2 regions of the Blautia sp. DFI.6.71 genome follow, and region 1 is predicted to be linked to the other one. Evidence: riboswitches for the same ligand, from Rfam matches in the RefSeq annotation. Region 1 holds a riboswitch; the other holds the start of a gene.

Region 1 (4,519 bases):
GTTCTGTTGGGTTTTGGACTTTTAGTTATTATAGCAGCAGGAGTATGGATGGTATTTGGAAGAAAAACTCAGATATATGAAAAAACAGAAGAAATTTTTGGAAATCCATTAATGGGATATGCACCTTGTGCCTGGGAAGAAACAATAGGAGAGGATATATCTTTACTGTATATGGATATTACCTGGGCTGAACTGGAACCGGCGGAAGGAAAATATGACTGGGAGAAAATCGAAAGAGAAAATCAGACTGACAGATGGAGAGAAGAAGGGAAACACCTGGTACTGAGGTTTGTGTGTGATATTCCCGGGGAGGAAAAGCATATGGACATTCCACAATGGCTATATGACAAAACTGATCATGCGGGAACCTGGTATGATATGGAGTATGGAAAGGGATATGCTCCTGATTATAATAATGAACAGATGATACAATATCACAAAAGGGCAGTTAATGCACTTGGAGAGCATTTTGGCAGAGATGGACTGGTCAGTTATATCGAACTTGGAAGTCTGGGGCACTGGGGAGAATGGCATGTAAATATTTCCGCAGGAATACAGAGTCTGCCGGAAGAATCTGTAAGAGAACGTTATATGATTCCATGGACAGAGGCCTTCCCTGATTCCATGATACTGATGAGAAGACCTTTTAGTGAGGGAGAACATTATGGAACAGGTCTCTACAACGATATGACCGGACAGCCAGAGAGCACAGAGGAATGGTTTCGCTGGATTAATGAAGGCGGTGAGTTTGACCAGACTCATGAGAAAAAAGGGTTATCCGCAATGAAAGATTTCTGGAAAAAGTTTCCTTCCGGAGGTGAGTTTACAAGTTCAATTACAATGAAAGATTTGCTTGACACAAATCTGGATCAGACAATAAATCTGATAAAGAAAGCACATACTACTTTTCTTGGACCGAAAATAGCGGATAAAACTTATGAAAATGGTTATAGGAAAGTTTTAGGAAGCATGGGATATCGTTTGTGGATTTCGCAAGCAAGCCTTATTCAGATGCCGGGTTATGTCAGCCTGAATCTTAAATGGAAGAATGATGGAGTTGCACCATTTTATGAAGACTGGCCTGTATGGGTTCTGGTAGAAGATGAGGATGGAAATAGTCTTGAAAAAGAAGCGGTTGACATTTCGTTAAAATCACTTCTGCCGGAAGAAACTTTACAGACAAAAACAAGAATGCAGGTAAAAAAGCTGATCTCACTGGCCGGAAAGAAATATAAGATCAGTATAGGTATTGAAGATCCGATGACTGGGAAATTAGCTGTTCGATTTTCAATGAAAGGAACTTATAATGAAGGGAAAAATTATCTTTTTCAGTAAACTGAAAGAGTTACGTTTTGATATTTAGAAACTAAAATTACCTTATTTAATTACTATAAATGAGCAAATTTGAAAAAATGCACAAAATTATCCTGCTAATTTCATAAATGCTTCAAAATCATCACTTGCTTTTGCACATAGGAATAGATACTGATACTTTTCCTGATGAACGGCACTACAGATTCGATGATATCCATCTTGAAAAGACCGATATCCGCCAGTTCCTGTGACACAAATATAATGTGTCAGTGACATCAACAGCCAGTACCTCTGTATTCCCTTTGAGGAGCGTATCTGGTATGTATCCAGGGCCAGATGGTTTTTGCATTGCCTGAAAAATATCTCAATCGGCCATCGACAAACATAACAGGAAAGGATCTCCTGTGTAGATAAGGATACATTTGTGCTAATGAAAGCACGTAGTGCTTTAGGATTACCAAATGCTTTTTCAGGATAGCTTAAAAGAACAACTGCATTTTCTATGCCGCTGAGGTTTCCCTCATACCGGTACACATAATAGTTGCGTTTTTTGACTGTGACGAGGTCAAATCCTTTATGTGTTGTGGATCGTTCAGCAGCCAGTTCACTGAGTTTCTTTTTCATTCCTGATGGATACAGCAGACGGTTTGTTTTCAAAGCACCAATGGTATGGAACCCTTTCTGTACAAAAGTATTGATTATTTTTTCAGAAACATACCAGCAGTCACAAAGGAAATAAGACATTACTGGTGGAACAGGCAGTTCCTTTGCAATATTTTGTACAATATCAATCTTGGAAATTGATTTATTGTACATTACAAAAGCATAGTTCAGGACAATGCCGTTACAGGAAAGCATAACAGCTACTGCCTGATGTCCGTAGTCCTGTTTCCCCTTTAAATGGGATTGGTGAAAGTACGCATCTTCAATCGGATACAGAGCCTGTGACGAAGGCTTTGTCTTTGAAGCTATCGTATCGTCTACAATGCAGAAAACAGGCTTTCCGGTGCGTGCTGCTTCTGAATAAATAATCTCTATAACAGAACGTTTTAACGTATCTGAAAGTAGAGAATCATCCCATTTCCCTGAATTAAGGAAATGTGCAATCGTAGTTCTGTGACAGGAACTGTTTTTAGCAAAATCCGTGGTTTTTCCATGATATCCTGAAATGAAAATGCTGATCAGGATACTTATAAGGTGGTTTATCACCCGGTTCGAATAAAATTTGCATAAATTTAATTTCTTAAGCTGGTTGTATATGAATGCGGAATGATGTATAGTATTTGCGAGAGACACCTTCTTTCGTAAATATTGCAAATGTTTGTTTAGGCACTTTCATTATACAACACACGGAATCGAGGTGTCTTTCTTTTATGCAAAATCACGAACTTGCTCATTTATAGTAGTAAAAATATTTTAGCATAAACAAAGAAATGCCACAAGAGAAGGTAGTGCTGCAAAGAGACCCTTATTATGGAATAGATACTGGAATCTGAATATTCAAGACCATAGTAAAAGTGAATAAAAAAACATATAAATATTAGATGTAAATTATTGACGTTAACCAAATGGAATTATATAATAAAAATATAATGAAGTTGGGGAAAAGCCTTAGCGCGGAGTAAAAATAGTTTTTGACTTTTAGCCCCTGATATCATATTATAAAAATAATGCATGTTTCCAGTAATATGGAATTAAAAGGGAAACCGGTGCAAGTCCGGTACGGTCCCGCCACTGTAAAAGGGAGCTTTTTATCATATATGTCACTGCTTAAGAGGCGGGAAGACGATAAAATGCGATGAACTTAAGTCAGGAGACCTGCTTGCATTAGAAAAGGTTATTTCTTACGGTGTATTAAGAAAGGCTTTATTTTTATACCTAAAATACATTTTAAGAAGAGGATCTTTTTTACTTCAGGAAGGGATGTGAGAAAAGAAAACTTGAATTTTTATACAAATACGACAGAAAGGTAAAAAAGGAATGAAAAAGATAATTAGTTTTATATTGACAATGATTATGCTGCTTACCTGCACCAGTATTTCAGTTATGGCATCTGATGTCCAGAGTGATACAGCAGATCAGGATGAAAAAATGACAATAGGAGTGTCTGTATATAATCTGAATGATGCGGAAGTAAGAGAGTTTAGAAATTATTTTGAAAATTATGTCGGTATGGCTTTTGAAGTTGAGTTTTTATATTCTTCCAGTATAAGCACTGCAGAAGAAGAAATCAGCTTTATAAATGAGCTTCATGAAAGAAATGTAAAGGGAATTATTTCTTTCCTTTCCTCTGATCTTGAAGAAGTTCTTCCGGTATGCGAAGAATATGGTATGTATTATGTGCGTGGTTCAGGAACGATCAGTGATGAAATGTATGAGAAAGTAAAGGATAATCCTTACTTTCTGGGAACGATAGGAACATCTGTTGAAACAGAAAAGGATGCGGCTGCCAATATGGCGGAGTATTTTGCTTCAGAGGATCAGAATAATCAGAATCATTACATAATAGCATGTGGAGGATCTGCCATCGGTAATGAGATGCATCGTCTGAGAACGATAGGTATTCTGAATAAGCTTCAGGAAGCATATGGTCTGTCATATGAGAAGTCTGTAGAAGAACTGGTGAATACGCAGGATACGGAAGAAATTGAAACAGGCAGTGATATTAAGATTACTCTGGTTCCGGGTTATCCAAAAGATCATCTGGATGAAAAGCTGGCTGCTCCGCTGAATACAGGAGAGTATAATGTTATTCTGAGTGTAGTGAGCGCAAGTGATTTTATCAAGGTAATTGATGCTTATGAAGAAGAGAACAGTACAGATGTATTGTTGGGGTCAATTGATTGTTTTACAGAAGATACATACGAAATGTTTAACAAGAAGGGATATAACGGCAAGGAAAGAATCGACTATCTTGTAGGAAAATATGGTGCTATCGTTGCACCATCATTTGTTGCTATGAAGAATGCTCTGGAAGGCTTTGCAGAAGATTACCGTGAAGATGGAAGTGCTTTCCGGCTGCAGCAGTCATTTTGGACAGCGGATTCAGTAGATGAGTTTAATAAGCAGTATGTGTTATCTATTGGAATGTATGATAATACATATAGTGTAGAGGACATGATGGGAGTTCTGAAATCCTATACACCGGAAACAAATTTTGAAGAATTCCAGAAATTTACGGAAAAATAGATAGAAAATAAAAGTC
Region 2 (4,519 bases), on a different contig from region 1:
TGGACTGAATCCGCAGGTGGATTATCGTTCATCTGCAATCGGAATTATGAATATGACACCGCCTGAATCTGCAGTGATTGCATCTGATATTGCGGTAAAAAGCGGAAATGTTTATCTGGGATTTGCAGATCGATTTACAGGCACACTGATCATTACGGGAGAGATTTCCGATGTAATGTCAGCGATGACTGAGGTTGTGGATTATTTCAGAGACACTCTGGGTTATGTAGTCTGCAAGATTACCAAAAGATAGGAAGTGTTGGGATGGCAGGGATGACAACCAGAGAATTACTGGAAAAGCTTTATAACCAGGATTATGAGAAACTAAAGGGAAAAAAACTGCGTATGACCAGGGTAAGGGTTCCGGGAAAGGAAGTGTGCCTGGCGCATGTGATCAATCCTTCACAGAGCTGTATTTATCAGAATCTTGGTTTGCATATTGGAGTCCATGAGGGAGAAGACCACACAGGAGAAGCAATCGGAATGATTCGTTTTACCCCATGGGAAGCAGTGGTTGTAGCTGCTGATATTGCAGTGAAAAGTGCAAATGTGGAGATTGGTTTCATGGATCGCTTCAGCGGATCATTGATCCTTACGGGAGGTCTGACGGAAGTTCAGACTGCAGTGGAAGAAGTGGTGAAATTTTTTAGAGAGGTGCTTGGCTTTAAGACTTGTGCAGTTCACAAAAGTTAAAACATACGAAAAGTCAGTTATTCTGTATCGATGGTGCTTATGTAACTGCCGGAATAGCTGAGAGAAGTGAAAGGGACAGACATTAAATATGAAGAAAATATTTCTGATGGGCAGAAGTGAAGCAGGTAAGACTTCATTAACGCAGGCATTAAAAGGCGAAAAACTTCATTATGTAAAAACGCAGTATACGAATACGGATGATGATACCATTGATTCTCCGGGAGAGTATGCAGAGTCCAAGCATTTCAGCGTAGGGCTGGCCTGTTTTTCTTTTGAAGCAGATGTGGTGGCAATGGTACAGTCAGCAGATGAACCTTTCAGTTTGTTTGGCTATGGCAGTAATGCATTTATTCTGAGACCACTGATAGGAATCATTACGAAAATAGATTCTCCTTATGCGAATGTTCCAATGGTGCGTCAGTGGATGCTGAATGCAGGATGTGAAAGAATTTTTCTGGTAAACAATGTGACCGGAGAGGGGATTGATGAGCTGAGAGCGTTTTTGAATGAGGATGTTCCAAAGCTGAGTCTGGAAGAAGCAAAATTCAGACAGAGTCTTGGTCTGAATGAATGGGATCCGCTGCCGGAAGGTGTGGAATATTGAAAAATATATTGATAAATAGTTGACAAGCTTGTTGCAGGGTGTTATTATAATGACAGTATAATTCCATACAGAACATATTAAGTGCTGATACTGTGAGAAAGAGCAGTACAGAAAGAGGGAATCAGGTGAGAAACCTGAGCGATCCGGTCACTGTAACAGAGGAGCAAATCTCAGAATGTCCATTGTGCCATAGCATGAGAAGGAGAGAGGAGCGATGAGCCTGGAGCCAGGAAACCTGCTTGGTATGGCGAGGTTAAACTTCCGTGTAAAGTGTAACAACCAACTCCGTTGAATCCGCAGCTTCGGAGTGTTGTCTGCTTTTATCTGAAGGCAGACATTTTTTATGGAATGCGCCTGTTCTTTATGAATTATACATGATTAAATGGCAGGCGATACTACTTCGGATTTATTCGTTCCCTCCGCGCACTCATGAACGGATTTTTTTCTACCCCGGGGTAGCATCGCTCCCTCTTATTAATTTTAAATGTATGATCTGTGAAAAATACTGTAATGAATTTTCAATGCTTTGTTATGTGAAGAGAAATTGATAATTTATTAGAGTATTTTTTTTATTTCGTCCTCTGATGGGTGGGATTGATGGAGAATGAGAAAACGGAATTATTCTGGAAAGATAAAAACTTGCAACAGGAGAGGAGAGGTAGCAATGGAGAAACCTTATTGGGAAGGGAAAGAATATTCTTATTTCAGCCATAAGAAATGTGAATTTTTTCCGTGTCATAAGAATGCAGATCCGGATGATTTTAACTGTCTGTTTTGTTATTGCCCGCTATATGCCCTGGGTGAGAAATGCGGTGGGAATTTCCGGTATACGGAAAAGGGAATTAAAGACTGCACAAACTGTATGCTTCCGCATAAGCGAAAAAACTATGGGTATGTCACAGGAAAATACCAGGAACTGGCTGATATGATGAAAAGAGCAAAGGAAAGTATCAGCAAATAAGAGGAGAATGCGTTGCTGCTTAGAACGGAGTGAACAGTAACAATGTGTCAGATTAGCACAAATAAGAAAGAACGATTTTCATTGTAATACAATGCTTGTTCTGCTAGAATAAGGATAGCAAAAGAGAAGAGTCTGTAAGATTTTCAAGTCTGTTCTGAGTTAGTATATAAAGCATTTCACACACATTTTTCACACTTTTCACATGCACAGAAGAAAATGCATCACAGGCATTTGACGTCTTTTCCTGGCGACATTTTCTTGTCGGCAGAGCTCTGCATTTCTACATAGAGCCGTCGGAAAACAGGGAAAATTCACTGTTTTCCGACGGTTTTTGTCATTGATCATGGTTGAAAAACAAAAAAGATACTGATATAATGATATTATATTTATGTAAGGGAGTTAACTACTACATGAAAAAAAGAAATACAGCGATACGCGCATTGTCAGTTTTTCTGGCTTATTCAATGGTTTGTACATCGGTACCCGCTGCGGGTCAGGAAATGTTTGGATCCGGAGTCAACAGGGAGACAGAAGAAAATACATCAGATCTGAAAGAATTTCAAAGTTCACAGGCAGATGAATTTGGAACAGATACGGGATCGGATGCAGAATTGTTCGGAAGCGATGATGCAAAACAGGAGTTTCAGGATGGAGAAAACTCAGAAGAGGGTACAGACGGAATCAGGTATATTAAGGGTCGTCCGTTGACAGAAGAGGAAAGAAAGGAAGAACTGGAACCCTTTAAAAATTTAAAACCTTTGGATCCGGGAATTGAAGTGGAGAGTGATCTGACATCAGTTTATGCTGCATATGGAAACAGGGAGGCTGCATTTCCATCTTCCTATGATGCCAGAAAGGAAGGATTAGTTACGCCCGTAAAGAATCAGAATCCATTTGGAACCTGCTGGGCTTTTGGTATGGCAGCAATCATGGAGACTTCGCTTCTGGCACAGAACAAAGGAACCTACGATCTGTCAGAAGAACATTTATCATATTTTTTCTCCAACAGACAGAATGATCCTCTTGGAAATACCCCCGATGATAAGAATTATGTACTGGGAAATTATCATGTAATAGGAGGTAATGATCACCTGGCGGCTATTTATCTCAGTACATGGTCGGGAATGACTACAGAGGCCGATGTACCATTTCCTACGGATTCTTCGCATCAGCAGGATCTGACTGTACAGATTCCGGGAAGTAAGGCTTATAATTCAGCGGCATATCTGAAAAATGCATCTGTTTCCAAATACAGTGAGGAACGTATGAAGGAAATGTTGCTGAATGACCATGCAGTATCCATTATGCTTTATATGAAGGAAAATTATGTAAACCCGGACACAGCAGCATATTGTTATCCTGTTGGAAAATCAAATTCGACTGTAATTAATCATATTGTGACAGTGGTCGGATGGGATGATACGTATTCAAAGGATAATTTCCTTCCTGTTTCCAATGTAACATCTGATGGTGCGTGGATCATCAAAAACAGTTGGGGGGAGAAGAAAGGAGACGGAGGATATTACTATCTTTCTTATCAGGATCCCAATATCAGTAAACTTGTAAGTGCAGAGGCAGTGGCTGCTTTGGATCAAAAGTATAGGAATAATTATTTTTATGATGGTTCTTCAGCACTTTCAGTGATTCCGATACAGGCGGGACAGTCAGTAGCAGCAGTTTATGAGACAACTGCAGGAAAGGGAAAAGCAGAAGTCCTAGGGGAGGTTAATCTTGTTACAAACAGTGACAATGCCTGTTACAAAATTCAGATATACACCGATCTGACAGATCCATATGACCCGGAAAGCGGGACCGCTGCATATGCTGCTCCATATGAGTTTGAACAGCCAATCGCAGGTGTACAGACTATCAGTGTACCAGAGGTGGTTTTGAAACAGGGAAGCAGATATTCTGTTGTGATCACAAACAGTGGGATTGAAAAAATCAGCTTTGGAGTGGAAGCAAAGTCCAGTTATGGAAACTGGTTTACCTGTACGGCGGGGATAGAAACAGGGCAGACATTCTATAAGAGTGCATCGGAAACGGCCAGGTGGACAGATGGAAAGACGAAAAACTGGACGGCAAGGATCAAGGCACATACAAGGACCCTGAATCAGTCATGGGTGCCGGATACACCGGTATTTCAGGTGAAGGCATATAATTCCGGATACAACCTTATTTCATGGAAAAAAGTTTCCGGAGCTACAGGATATTATGTGTACAGAAAACCTGCAGTAGGTGGGAAGTGGTCCCAAATTGCA

Evidence for each region. Region 1 has a riboswitch for cobalamin ahead of LJE12_RS03325 (hypothetical protein). Riboswitches for the same ligand answer to the same signal wherever they lie in the genome.
Region 2: another riboswitch for cobalamin. It lies ahead of LJE12_RS12110 (cysteine-rich small domain-containing protein); the one in region 1 lies ahead of LJE12_RS03325 (hypothetical protein).

Annotation. Positions count from the first base shown of each region.
Region 1 is NZ_JAJDMJ010000003.1:132,563-137,081, reverse strand. It holds gene LJE12_RS03335 (DUF4832 domain-containing protein) at 1-1,335, shown strand, start outside; gene LJE12_RS03330 (transposase) at 1,423-2,523, opposite strand; cobalamin riboswitch at 2,972-3,154, shown strand; gene LJE12_RS03325 (hypothetical protein) at 3,295-4,503, shown strand.
Region 2 is NZ_JAJDMJ010000027.1:31,633-36,151, reverse strand. It holds gene LJE12_RS12125 (BMC domain-containing protein) at 1-253, shown strand, start outside; gene LJE12_RS12120 (BMC domain-containing protein) at 265-693, shown strand; gene LJE12_RS12115 (EutP/PduV family microcompartment system protein) at 782-1,297, shown strand; cobalamin riboswitch at 1,360-1,554, shown strand; gene LJE12_RS12110 (cysteine-rich small domain-containing protein) at 1,962-2,258, shown strand; gene LJE12_RS12105 (C1 family peptidase) at 2,669-4,519, shown strand, end outside.